Regions from separate parts of the Mesorhizobium sp. B2-5-13 genome, predicted to be linked through region 2. Evidence: predicted binding sites of a transcription regulator. Region 2 holds the regulator's gene; each other region holds the start of a gene.

What was found. The regulator LexA, encoded in region 2, represses DNA repair genes until DNA is damaged. The targets are predictions, from matches to a motif close to TGTTCNNNNTGTGTTCNG.
Region 1: parE (DNA topoisomerase IV subunit B) is a predicted target of LexA. The motif match lies at 1,789-1,806, and genes of this name have one in related genera.
Region 3: FJ434_RS09035 (2'-5' RNA ligase family protein) is a predicted target of LexA. The motif match lies at 1,844-1,861, and genes of this name have one in related genera.
Region 4: recA (recombinase RecA) is a predicted target of LexA. The motif match lies at 1,812-1,829, and genes of this name have one in related genera.

The regions. Positions count from the first base shown of each region.
Region 1 is NZ_VFUI01000001.1:387,289-390,660, reverse strand. Features, by position in the region: gene parE (DNA topoisomerase IV subunit B) at 1-1,718, opposite strand, end outside; gene cpaB (Flp pilus assembly protein CpaB) at 1,956-2,879, shown strand; gene FJ434_RS01895 (type II and III secretion system protein family protein) at 2,970-3,372, shown strand, end outside.
Region 2 is NZ_VFUI01000001.1:134,528-137,899, forward strand. Features, by position in the region: gene FJ434_RS00715 (ABC transporter substrate-binding protein) at 1-171, opposite strand, end outside; gene FJ434_RS00720 (GntR family transcriptional regulator) at 321-1,094, shown strand; gene lexA (transcriptional repressor LexA) at 1,502-2,245, shown strand; gene FJ434_RS00730 (ComEC/Rec2 family competence protein) at 2,239-3,372, opposite strand, start outside.
Region 3 is NZ_VFUI01000004.1:108,725-112,096, forward strand. Features, by position in the region: gene FJ434_RS09020 (DUF488 domain-containing protein) at 1-158, shown strand, start outside; gene FJ434_RS09025 (ArsC family reductase) at 221-574, opposite strand; gene FJ434_RS09030 (nuclear transport factor 2 family protein) at 691-1,044, opposite strand; gene FJ434_RS09035 (2'-5' RNA ligase family protein) at 1,169-1,678, opposite strand; gene FJ434_RS09040 (fumarylacetoacetate hydrolase family protein) at 2,036-3,193, shown strand.
Region 4 is NZ_VFUI01000001.1:499,441-502,812, forward strand. Features, by position in the region: gene alaS (alanine--tRNA ligase) at 1-382, opposite strand, end outside; gene recA (recombinase RecA) at 654-1,754, opposite strand; gene FJ434_RS02540 (carbohydrate kinase family protein) at 2,057-3,001, shown strand; gene FJ434_RS02545 (pseudouridine-5'-phosphate glycosidase) at 3,059-3,372, shown strand, end outside.

The sequences.
Region 1 (3,372 bases), 250 kb from region 2:
AGATGGCCGCCGCGTACCAGCGCCGGCATCTCCTGGTAGAAAAAGGTGATCAGCAGCGAAGCGATGTGGGCGCCGTCGACGTCGGCGTCGGTCATGATGATCACGCGGTCGTAGCGCAAATCCTCGTCACGGTACTTTGACCGCGTGCCGCAGCCGAGCGCCTGGATCAGGTCCGATATCTGCTGGTTGGCGGCCAGCTTGTCATTGCCGGCGCTGGCGACGTTGAGGATTTTTCCGCGCAGCGGCAAGACGGCCTGGCTGGCGCGGTCGCGCGCCTGCTTTGCCGAGCCGCCCGCGGAATCGCCTTCGACGATGAAGAGTTCGGCACCTGCCGCCGCGTTCTGCGTGCAATCGGCGAGCTTCCCCGGCAAGCGCAGCTTGCGCACAGCGCTCTTGCGCGACACCTCTTTTTCCTGGCGGCGGCGCACCCGCTCATCGGCGCGCGCGATCACCCAGTCGAGCAGCTTCGAGGCTTCCTGCGGATTGTCGGCCAGCCAATGGTCGAACGGGTCACGGATCGCGGTCTCGACGATGCGTATCGCTTCGATCGTCGCCAGCCTGTCCTTGGTCTGGCCGACGAATTCCGGCTCGCGGATGAACACCGACAGCATGCCGGCGGCCGAGATCATGACGTCTTCCGAGGTGACGATCGAAGCGCGTTTGTTGCCAACGAGGTCGGCATAGGCGCGCAGGCCGCGCGTCAGCACGTTGCGGAAGCCGGCCTCGTGGGTGCCGCCTTCACCGGTCGGGATGGTGTTGCAGTAGGAATTGATGAAGCCGTCGCCGCCGAACCAGGTCACCGCCCATTCGAGCGAGCCATGGCCGCCTTGCTTCTCGCTCTTGCCGGCGAAGATTTCGCGCGTCACCTGGAATTCGTCGCCGAGCGACGCTTTCAGATAATCCTTGAGGCCGCCGGGGAAATGGAATTCCGCCTTGGCCGGTGTCTGATCCTTTTCCTTGATCAGGGAGGGATCGCAGGTCCAGCGGATTTCGACGCCGCCGAACAGATAGGCCTTCGAACGCGTCATGCGGTAGAGACGCGCCGGCTCGAATGCCGCGCCTTTGCCGAAAATCTGCTCGTCGGGGTGGAAACGCGTCCTGGTGCCGCGGCGGTTGTGCACCTCGCCCAGGTGCTCCAGACCGCTTATCGGAATGCCACGTGAAAAGCGTTGGCGATAAAGCTGGCGGCCGCGCGCGACTTCGACTTCGAGATGATCCGACAGGGCGTTGACGACGGAAACACCGACGCCGTGCAGGCCACCTGATGTCTCATAGACCTTGGAATCGAACTTGCCGCCCGAATGCAGCGTCGTCATGATGACTTCGAGCGCGGGCTTCTTGAATTTCGGATGTGGATCAACCGGGATGCCGCGGCCATTGTCGGTGACAGTGAGATAACCATCGGCTGAAAGCTCGACATCGATGAAGGTGGCGTGGCCGGCAACCGCTTCGTCCATCGAATTGTCGATGACCTCGGCGAACAGATGGTGCATCGCCTTGTCGTCTGTGCCGCCAATGTACATGCCCGGCCGCCGGCGCACCGGCTCCAGGCCTTCGAGCACCTCGATGTCGGCGGCGCTGTACCCCTCGCTGCCATCCTTGGCAGCGGCCGGGCGCCTGGCGGCCGCTTGCACCAGCGGGTCGGCCGGGCGCGCCGGCGTGCGAACCGGTTGCTGCTGCTTGCCCACATTGCCGAAGAGATCGTTGTTGTCGTCCATGCCAACCATAGGGTCCGGTGCTGCGAATCACCCGTCGATACTGCCACGCTTTTCGGCGCCAGGCGACGGAGGTTCCTGTTACGTTCGGGGATTTAACCCCTCTTACCCTAAAACCATTCGATAACCAAGCAGGCGGAAATCGGTCGAATGCCACCGCACAAGATTCCCGATTCTTTACCAATGCGGACTAGCGTGAGCCCAACATAACAAGAAACGACGGGCATCAGGGGTTTCGGCGTGAGGGGCAAGGCCATAACGATGATCGGCATCGCCGCCGTTTTCGGCGCGATCTCGATCTTTGCCGCGGATTTCTGGGTCAAGAGCCAGGCCAAGGCCGATGCCCAGGAGAAAACGGCGTCGATCTCCGCTCCAGCACCCAAAATAGAGTTCAAGACCATCGTGGTGGCCAATGCGCCGTTGCGTTATGGCATGGAGCTCGACCGCGCCAAGCTCAGCGAAATTCCGTGGCCGCAGGAGTCCCTGCCGCAGGGGGCCTTTGCCACCATCGATGGATTGCTCGGCGAAGGGGGCCGGGTCGTGCTGTCGCCGATCGAGGTCAATGAGCCGTTGCTGCTCACCAAGCTGTCGGGACCGAACGGTCGCGCGACGCTGTCCAATATGCTGACGCCCGGAATGCGGGCGGTCACCATCCGCACCGACGAGATCGCTGGGGTCGGTGGCTTCGTCACGCCGGGCGACCGGGTCGATGTCGTGCTCACCCGCGATGCCGGCGAAATCCAGGAAGTCGCCAAGAACGCGCAAGGCGCGGCCGGCTCGACCATCACCTCGGAGATCGTCGTTGCCGACGCCAAGGTGCTGAGCGTCGGGCAGGGCGCCGACGAGCGCCAGACGACGCCGCAGGTGGCCAATTCCGTGACCCTCGAGGTGACGACCGAAGGCGCGCAAAAAGTGGCGCTTGCCCGCACGGTAGGCACGCTGTCGCTGTCGCTGCGCTCCGCCAGCGAAGGCGGCGACGGCAAGAACGGCGTCACCACCATCTCGTCCTTCGGCGGATCCGTGGCTTCCAATGCCCAGGCCGCCGCCGGCTCCTTGTTCGATGCCATCGCCAAGGAGCCGGAGAAGCCGAAATTCAAGACGGTCATCGTGACGCGCGGCACGCAGGCCGAGGAATACCAAGTCCCTTCGCGGGACCAGAAGTAAAGACCGGTGGGGACCGGGCGGGACGGGATCATGGTGATGCACACCCTATATCGAATGACGAATCTGTTGCGTTTCGTGCGCGCCTTGGCCATGGCGGCTTCACTGGCCGCGAGCGGCATGCTCGCCTTCGTTGGCGCGGCCAGGGCGGACAACGACATCGTCTATGTCTCGTCGACCAGGAATGCCTCGATCAAGGTCGCGAAGGGCAAGCCCAAGACGATCATGACGAGCGCGGCCTTCTATCAGATCGTCATCGGCGATCCGGAGATCGCCAACGTCAACCCGCTGACCGACAAATCCTTCTATGTGCTGGGCAACAATCTCGGCACCACCGGCATTGCGCTGTTCGACGAGAAGAAGCAGCTCGTCGGCACCGTAGACATCGAAGTGACGCTCGACACCGACCAATTGGCGAGCACCATCCGTGCCAGCGTGCCGGACGCCAAGATCAAGGTCGGCTCGGCCAATGGCCGCGTGGTGCTGTCGGGCGAGG
Region 2 (3,372 bases):
ATTATCCGTCAACGCCTTCTTGAAGCCGGCTATGGCGGCGTTCAATTGCGGATGCTCGCCGAAATTGGCAATGCCGATACGGATCTGATCGGCCGCGGCACTGCCGGCGCTAATCATCAATGCGCCTGCCAGGGCCAAGCCCGACAACCAAGCGGATTTCGATTTCAACATCATTTCCTCCCAGATTTGATCAGGGCCGCTTGGAAACGCGGCTACCACGGCGATCATGGTCGGTCCGCCGGTCGGTGTCAAACATTATATATAATTGTTGCTATGACCCAATATCATATATACTTTCGCCAGACGACGGATTGATCACGATGCGCGATGAAACGAGTTCTACAAAAACGGAAGCCGCCTATCAGCTGTTGCGGCGCGACATCCTGACCACGCGCCTCATGCCGGGCGCCCCGCTCAAACTGAGTGCCCTGCGCGGCACCTATGGCGTCGGCTGGACGCCGTTGCGCGAAGCCTTGTCGCGGCTAGAGGCCGAACGCCTTGTCACCGCCATCAGCAATCGTGGTTTTACGGTCGCTCCGGTATCGCGGGCCGAACTGGAGGACCTGGCACGCGCCAGGATGGTGGTCGAGATACCCCTGTTCCTCGAATCGATGGAAAAAGGCGGCAAGGAGTGGGAGGATGCCGTTGTCACCGCCCACTACCGGCTCTCCCGTTGCAAGACCGCGGTCGACGATCCTTCGGATGCGGCCGTCGATAAATGGGACGAGAACCACGAAGCTTTCCATGCGGCGCTGCTGAGCGCGGCGACTTCCAATTGGCTCATGCGATTCCGCTCGACCATCGCCGATCAGCTGCGACGGCATCATCGTTTTCTCGGCCTGGCGCCGACATTGCGGGCCGCGGCTGGCCTGAAGGACGGTTATGAAGAGGCAATGGAGGCATTGTGCGAAGCGATTGCGATCGAACACCATACAGCGATCATGGAAGCTGCACTCGATCGTGACGTCGAGCGGGCCAAGGCGCTGATGACGGCGCATATCGGCTATACCCTGCACGTCTATGTCCATAGCGAAGACAGCGGCGCGACCAAATACGCCGCCCGCGCCGGCAGCTTGCAAGCGGGTTCCGGGTGACTTCAATGCTTGCGCGACGCCTATTGGCATGCGCTGGCCGGAGTGGGCCAAACGCCTGGGTCCATCGCCGCCCCTAAGCTACCAATCGTTGGCGTTTTGGTTTCGTTTCGTTCCGCGAATAATGGATCCATAAATTGTACAATCCACCCGCGAAGAGCCCTCCGAAAGACTGATGCCAAGGCCCATCAGTGGATAGGCCACAGGCCATTAACCAAAACGATTTCAATGCCGGCCGATCGTGGAAAGGATCGGCCTCAGTCCGCTGTCGCGGCAAAAAACTTCAGACGCGTTAACAAATTCATTAAACTTTAAACGGTTGCGGAACACAACTGGAACGGATAGTGTTTGTTCTGGGTTTGTTTTTTCGATTCTGGTCAGACCTTTCGTTCAATGCCTTGGGGGCCGCCATGCTGACACGCAAGCAACATGAACTGCTGATGTTCATCCACGAACGGCTCAAGGAAAGCGGGATACCGCCCTCCTTCGACGAAATGAAGGAAGCGCTCGATCTTGCCTCCAAATCGGGCATCCATCGCCTGATCACGGCGCTGGAGGAACGCGGCTTTATTCGCCGGCTACCCAATCGGGCGCGCGCGCTGGAAGTGCTGCGGCTGCCGGACTCGATCGCGCCGGGCCTCAATGCGGCAAAGAAGTTCTCGCCAAGCGTCATCCAGGGCAGCCTTGGCCAAGGCAGTCTCGGCCGCCAGATCAGGCCGGCGACGGCGCCTTCCCGCCTGGCCGCGGCCGGCAACGACGATGATGCAGTTTCAGCCGTGTCCATCCCGGTCATGGGTCGTATCGCCGCCGGTGTGCCGATCGATGCCATCCAGCATCAGACGCATTCGATTTCGGTGCCGCCGGACATGATCATGGGCGGCGAGCACTATGCGCTGGAAGTCAAGGGCGACTCGATGATCGAGGCCGGTATCTTCGACGGCGACACGGTCATCATCCGCAATGCCGATACAGCAAGTCCGGGCGAAATCATCGTGGCGCTGGTCGACGAGGAGGAAGCAACGCTGAAGCGGTTCCGCCGCAAGGGCGCCTCGATCGCGCTCGAAGCCGCCAATCCAGCCTACGAAACACGCATCTTCGGACCGGATCGGGTCAAGGTGCAGGGCAAGCTCGTCGGGCTGATCAGGCGCTACTGAACTGGCTTGCCATCGGGCTTGTCGGCCTTTTTATAGGGGGCCAGCCCCCTCGCCTCGCGTGAGAATTTTCGCTGCTCGTGCCAGGGCCGGTATGGTCCGACGACGGCGAATTCGATCTCAGCCGGCGTCGTGGCCGATTGGGGATCGAAGAAAACGGCGGCACTCCCCTTGCGGGCGAGCTGGCGTTTGGTGACGACGAGAACCAGCGGATTATGACAGGCGTCATAGGCGGTCGCGTCATTGACGACGATCAGGTCGGCGAAGGCGCAGGCCTTCCAGGTGTTCTTGCGATCCTCGACATAGGCGATGATCGCGCCGGAAGGGTGCCTGGCAAGGCACAGGCCTTCGCGGCAATAGAACGGCGATCCCAGCGGCAGGTCGGTGGGAGTGGCAAGATCGAATTGCCCGTCCGTCTCCTCGAACATTTCCGGTAGGACGATTGTTTCGGAGATCAGAGCGCGTTTCCAATTGTCGGCTGCGAATTCGTTCGGACGTTCCCGGTTGACGGCCAGTTCGCCATTGCCGATCGACAGAGCCACCAGCCGCGCATCTTCCGAGATCAGCACATCGGGCGCGCGCGTGTGCGACACAGTCAACAGACCGGCAAGCGCGAATGGCACCGCCGTGAGCCGGAGCCACGTCGTCGCCATCGTCGCGATGACCAACGCGACGGTGACCAGCAGCACGGATTGCTGCGAAATCAGCCCGACTCCATCGACCGGAGAGCGCTCCGATATCCACGCCGATATGGCGATCATCGCTGTCAGGCCCTTGCCCATGAGGTAGAGAGCCGGCCAATCCAACCCGAACGGCATCAGCAACGCGCTGGCGACGGCCAGGAACATCACGATCGACACGATCGGCATGACGGCCAGATTGGCGAACAGGCTGAGCGGCGACACCCGCTGGAAATGCCAGATGGCAAACAGTGCCGTCGCGCTGCCGGCGATGATGGACGTCATGGCCAATCCACCTGTCGCCAAGAGGAATTTTCGCGTCAGAAACCCGGGTAGGGATCGCTTTGGCGGCGGAGGCCTCGTCTTTCCCGCATGGTGGTCGGCCCAGCCGGCATAGGCGCCAACCAAGGCTGCGGTTGCCGCGAACGACATCTGGAAACTCGGGCCGAC
Region 3 (3,372 bases), on a different contig from region 2:
AGAAGCGATATCGTGGTGAGCTGGATGGGAATGAAAAGGCGGTGGCGCAACTGCGCGCCCTGCTCGGCGACGGCAAGGTGACGCTGCTCTATGGCGCCCATGACGAAGCGCATAACAACGCCGTGGCGCTGGCGGGGTATTTGCGAGCCCACGCATAACATCGAGGCGCCGGCGGGACAGAAGAAGGCGCGAAGGATCGCGGCGGGGGTGAGAGTCGGTTCTACTTCCCGTCCACCGCCTCCTCATAAACATCCGGCTTGAACCCGACGAGGATACTGTCGCCGACTTCCAGCACTGGCCGCTTGATTATTGTCGGCCTGGCCAGCATCAGCGCTTTCGCCTTCTTCTCGTCGAGGCCTTGCCTGTCCGCTTCCGGCAGTTCGCGAAACGTCGTGCTGCCCTTGTTGAGCAGCTTTTCCCAGCCGACCTTGCCGACCCAGCCATTCAGCCTGTCTGCCTCGATCCCTTCCGCGCGATAATCGTGGAACCGATAGGCAACGTCATGGCTCTCCAGCCAGACGCGCGCCTTCCTGATCGTGTCGCAGGTGGTGATGCCGTACATGGTGATCGTCAAAGCGTGGTCCTCTGGCTGACAGTCGAATCCGCCCACAGCCTAAAACCGCCCTTCCCGCTTTGCCAGCAAATCGTAGGCGCGAAGTGGGCCGGAAGCGATCTTTCCGGCCCGGTAGCTCAATAGTAGAATCGCTCTTCGGTGATCTTGCCGTTCTTGACCGTGTAAAGGCCGACCTCATCCATGGTGACACGCTGGCCCGTGGCCTTGGGCGTTATGTCAAACGTGAAGCGCACCGCGAACTGGTCACCATTGACATAGGGACCCTCGACCGAACCGCCATGGACTTCGTTGCTCTCTTGCCACCACCGGCTCTTCTCCTTGAGAGCCGCTTTGCCGTGGCTGACGGCCATCGGCCCCTCCATGGCTTCGTAGCTGGCGATATCGTCGGCATTGTACTTCTCGGCAGCGCCTTCATTGTCACCCTGCTTGAGAAGCTCGGTGAAATCCTTGGCAATTTCCGCTGTGGTCATTTGTGTTCCTCCTGTTCAGACCCATTGCAAATAGGGAACCGCCTGCTGGCCGACCATTGCCGGACCGTTCGATAGCTGACATGGCGCTGTCAGGATGGGTGGGCGCGGGCACGATGACCAACCTCTAGATCGCTGGCCGGGCATCGTCCTGGCCGTTCAGTTCCCAACGCCCGTGCACTCTGTAGGCACGCTTCCGAATAAGACTGTGGACCAGCACAAAATCCCGTACAGTCCAGCCGACCGGATCGATTGATCGTTCGCGTATCCTGGGAACACGCACTTCGTCGCGAAGCAATGTGACGTGCGGTTCGATGGATTTCGTAATGAAAGGCTTCAGCGGACTGTCGGAAATCACCGCGGTGAGATCACGCCAGAACGTCTGCAGCGCCGGATTGCCGTCGCTGCTACGCAGAACCAGAGCACCACCACCAAAAGCCGCCAACCGATTGAAGGAAACCTCGAAAGGTTTTGCAACGATCATCGAGCCTATATGCCGGGCGATTACAACCAGCTCTTCTGGATATTCATGATGGTCGCCGAGACCGACGAGCGAGATATGGATGTGCTTTTCCGGAACGAACCGACCCTGTAGTTCGAACTCTCCACTCAAGGCGACAGCCTTTTGCGCGACCATGGCCGCGGTCGCACTCTCAGCAAGGATAGCGAAGAATATTCGATTATGAAAATGTCGCTCGGCCTGCTCCCATCGGAAAAAGGTCTGGCCGTTCCTTGCTGTCCCGAATGCAGGCTGCCCACTCACAACTGATCTCGTCCGGCACTTGTATCCGATCGCCCAATCTAGAACAAAACAGGAACAAATTCAAGTATGGAATGACACAGGCGTCGAAGCGTCGTCACCGCAGTCGCAAATCGGTCTCTCACAGACAACACGGCAAGTGGACCACCCAAAGGGGGATAGACCTTTGGCAGGAATCCGGTGAAAGTGCCGCGCCAATCCGGCAAACCGCAGCGATGACCGAGGACCGCCCGCATGACCAACCCGACACATCTGCCCGCAGAAGGCCTGTTTGTCGGGCGCGCCAGGAGCGGCGACGTCTCCCATCCCATGGTGGTTGTCGTGCGCGACGGCACGGTTTTAGACATCACGTCGAGCGCGGCGCCCACGGTGCGCGACGTTTGCGAATTGGCCGATCCGGCCGGCCATGTGCGTTCGGCCAAGGGCAGGCCGGTCGGCCTGCTCGACGACATCGCGGCCAACAGTTTCGAAGCCATGCGCGATCCGGCAAAACCCTTTCTGCTGTCTCCGGTCGACCTGCAGGCGATCAAGGCATCCGGTGTCACTTTCGTCGTCAGCCTGCTCGAACGAGTGATCGAGGAACAGGCGCGCGGCTCGGCGGAAAAGGCCGACGCTATCCGCGCCGACATTGCCGGCCTGATCGGCCACGACCTGTCGAAGCTCAAGCCCGGTTCGCCCGAGGCGATGGAGATCAAGGCCAAGCTGATTTCGCGCGGCGCCTGGTCGCAATATCTGGAAGTGGGCATTGGGCCCGATGCCGAGATCTTCACCAAGTGCCAGCCCATGGCCTCGGTCGGCTTCGGCGCCGATGTCGGCCTCCACCCGGTGTCGACCTGGAACAATCCGGAGCCGGAGATCGCCATGATCGCCGCCTCAAGCGGCAGGATCGTCGGCGCTACCATCGGCAACGACGTCAATCTGCGCGACGTTGAAGGGCGCTCGGCGCTGCTGCTCGGCAAGGCCAAGGACAACAACGCCTCGGCCTCGCTTGGCCCTTTCATCCGGTTGTTCGACGACACGTTCTCCATCGCCGATGTGAAGCAGGCCGTCGTGCGCCTGAAGGTCGAAGGCGACGATGGATTCTCGCTGGAGGGCGCAAGCTCGATGGCCGAGATCAGCCGTTCGCCGGAGGAACTGGTTGCGGCGGCCATGGGGCCGCACCACCAGTATCCGGACGGGCTGGCGCTCTATCTCGGCACGATGTTCGTGCCGTCGAAGGATCGCGGCGAAAAGGGCAAGGGGTTCACGCACAAGGTCGGCGACATCGTCACCATCTCGTCGGAAAAATTCGGCGCGCTGGTCAACCGCGTGCGGCTGTCGCCCGATTGCCCGCACTGGACCTACGGCGCCAGCCAGTTGATGCGCGATCTCGCCAAGGCCGGCCTGCTCTAACCGGCTCTTCGGAGGCTTTCGCCCCAGGTGACCGCCCAAACTGGCCAGGACAATCCGTCCGGCTGAGCCTCGGCGACAATCATTCGGCTGCATGGAAAAAATCATCCCAAACTGATGCGATCTGATGGGGTCGTTGATGGCGCCCCGTCAGGCGCCGACTACATCTGCAGATGGAGGCT
Region 4 (3,372 bases), 360 kb from region 2:
TGACCAGCAGCTTGTCCTTCTTCAGCCCGAACTCCCTGGTGATGAGGTTCCAGGCAAGCTCGATGGCGCGCTCCTTGAAATAATCGCCGAAGGAGAAATTGCCGAGCATCTCGAAAAAGGTCAGGTGGCGCGCGGTATAGCCGACATTGTCGAGATCGTTGTGCTTGCCGCCGGCGCGAACGCTTTTCTGGGCGGTGGTGGCACGCGAATAGGGCCGCTTCTCCAAACCGGTGAAGACGTTCTTGAACTGCACCATGCCGGCATTGGTGAACATCAATGTCGGATCGTTGCGCGGCACGAGCGGGCTCGAGGCCACGACCTCGTGGCCCTCCTTGCGGAAATAGTCGAGAAATGTCGACCGGATCTCGTTCACGCCACTCATGGATACTGCCTTTTCAAGAGAGCCGCCGGCCGGACCGGCGGGAGATGGCTCTGTGTTTTCTAGAAGATGGAGTTGGCCTTTTAGCCGTAGCTCTTGACCCTGTCCAGAAACACGGAATTGGGCCAATTCGCGCTTTGCACCGGCACTTACGCAGGCACGCAAACGAAAACCGCCGGCGCGAAGGCCGGCGGTTTGGAACACGGTACTACAGAACTCTGTTACTTAAGCATCAGATAATAGGCTGGATTTATGGCCAAACTCTGGCGTTGCCCTACATCGCGCCGGCTTCGTCCTCAAAACCATCATCGCCATTGCCCTCTGAGCCACCGTTTTCGAGGAACTTTTCGGCGATCAACCCGGCATTCTGCCTAAGCGCCAGTTCGATCTCGCGCGCGGTGTCGGGATTGTCGCGCAGGAACAGTTTGGCGTTCTCGCGGCCCTGGCCGAGACGCTGCGAATTATAGGAGAACCAGGCGCCCGACTTCTCGACCACACCGGCCTTGACGCCAAGATCGACCAGTTCGCCGGTCTTGGAGACACCCTCGCCATACATGATGTCGAACTCGACCACCTTGAAGGGCGGCGCCAGCTTGTTCTTGACCACCTTGACGCGGGTCTGGTTGCCCACCACCTCGTCGCGATCCTTGACCGAGCCAATGCGGCGGATGTCGAGACGCACCGAGGCGTAGAATTTCAGCGCGTTGCCGCCGGTCGTCGTCTCGGGCGAACCGAACATGACGCCGATCTTCATGCGGATCTGGTTGATGAAGATGACCATGGTGTTGGAGCGCGAGATCGAGGCGGTCAGCTTGCGCAGCGCCTGGCTCATCAGGCGGGCTTGCAGGCCCGGCAAGGAATCGCCCATCTCGCCCTCGATTTCGGCGCGCGGCGTCAGCGCCGCCACCGAATCGACCACCAGCACGTCGATGGCGCCGGAACGCACCAGCGTATCGCAAATCTCCAGCGCCTGCTCGCCGGTGTCGGGCTGCGAGATCAGCAGGTTTTCAAGATCGACGCCGAGTTTGCGGGCGTAAACCGGATCGAGCGCGTGCTCGGCATCGACGAAGGCGCAGATGCCGCCCTTCTTCTGGGCTTCGGCCACGGTATGCAGGGCCAGCGTCGTCTTGCCCGAGCTTTCCGGCCCGTAGATCTCGATGATACGGCCGCGCGGCAGACCGCCGACGCCGAGCGCGATGTCGAGGCCGAGCGACCCGGTCGGCACCGTTTCGATCTCGACGACCTGCTCGTTGGCGCCGAGCCGCATGATCGAGCCCTTGCCGAAAGCCCGCTCGATTTGCGACAGCGCCGCATCCAGAGCCTTTGATTTGTCCACTGCCTTATCCTCTACCAGCCGCAAAGAATTCTGAGCCATGATACATCACCCTTTGGTCGTCAATGAAGGCCGGACAATCCGTAATCCTTGTCAATTTGTACCTTTTTTGTTCTCATTTGGCAAGGAGTGACAACCAATTGAAAAACAAGCGATATCCTGATTTGTTCTTTTTTTGTCTCGCAAACCCGGGCAGGAACAGGCTCCGCCCGGGCAGGAACAGGCCGCGCATTGGGCCAGACGGCTCGATCGTATCGCCCGGCCGAATCGCCGTCCTGCATGCGAAGCTCTGTCGCGCACTCTAGCGCTTGTGCGGTCCCAACAACAAAGGTCATATCGCCGCCATGGTGGATTCCTTGAAGGTACTGGCCGTGGGCGGTGCCCATATCGACCGGCGTGGCCAGGTGTCCGGCCCCTATGTGCCGGCCGCCTCCAATCCCGGCACGATGCGCGAGGATGTCGGCGGTGGCGTCTTCAATGCGTTGCGCAGCATGGTGCGGCGCGGCCTCTGCGCATCGCTGCTTTCGGTGCGCGGTGGCGATGCGTCAGCCGACACGGTTTCACGGGCCATCGCCGAGGCAGGCATCGCCGATCTTTCGGCGGTGTTCCTCGATCGTGCCACGCCGAGCTACACAGCGCTGATCGATCGCGAGGGCGAATTGATCGTCGGCTTTGCCGACATGGCGCTGTACGACCTGGCTTTTCCCAAGCAGATCAGACGTTCCAAGATACGCCAGGAAGTGGCCGCCGCGGATGCCATCCTGTGCGACGCCAACCTGCCGTCGGCCGCACTGGAGGGGTTGCTGTCGCTCGCCGCCGGCAAACCGGTTTTCGCCATCGCGATTTCGCCGGCCAAGGTGACGCGGCTGATACCGGTGCTCGGCGGGCTGGCCCAACTCTTCATGAACCGACGGGAGGCCGCTGTGCTGGCCGGCGTCAATGCAAGTGTCGGCGAGCAGGAAATGATCGACGGATTGCGGTGCAGCGGCCTTGCCAGCGGCGTGGTCACGGCAGGGAGTGGCCCTGTGCTGGGTTTCGACGGCACGGGCGCCTTTTCGATCCTGCCGCCTGCTCCGAGAAAAGTTGCCGATGTCACCGGCGCCGGCGACGCACTGGCGGGCGCGACGGTCGCGGCACTGCTGCGCGGCCTGCCATTGCGCCAGGCCCTGCGCGAAGGCGTCGCGGCGGCAACGTTGACCATCGAAAGCGCCAATGCGGTGCCCGAATTCACCGCGGCGAGTTTCGCGGAGGCGCTGGCCCTTGTGCCGGATGCCAGGGAAGTGGCATGAGACCGGCAAATTCATAGAGCGCAGTGGATGCGCCGCACTCCGGATTGGAGATCAGAGATGACGCCAGAAACCGCCCGCCCTTTCATCGATATCCACGCACCGGTAGCGCAAGCCCTGGCCGCCGGGCGTCCGGTGGTGGCGCTCGAAAGCACCATCATCACCCATGGCATGCCCTATCCCGACAATGGCGCCATGGCGGCCAATGTCGAGAAGATCATCAGTGACGGCGGCGCGGTGCCGGCGACGATCGCCGTGATTGGCGGCCGCATCAAGATCGGCCTCTCCGACGGCGAGCGCGAATCGCTGGCGATGACGGGTGACGCCATGAAGCTGTCGCGCGCCGATCTCGGCTTCGCCGTCGCGCAAGGCCG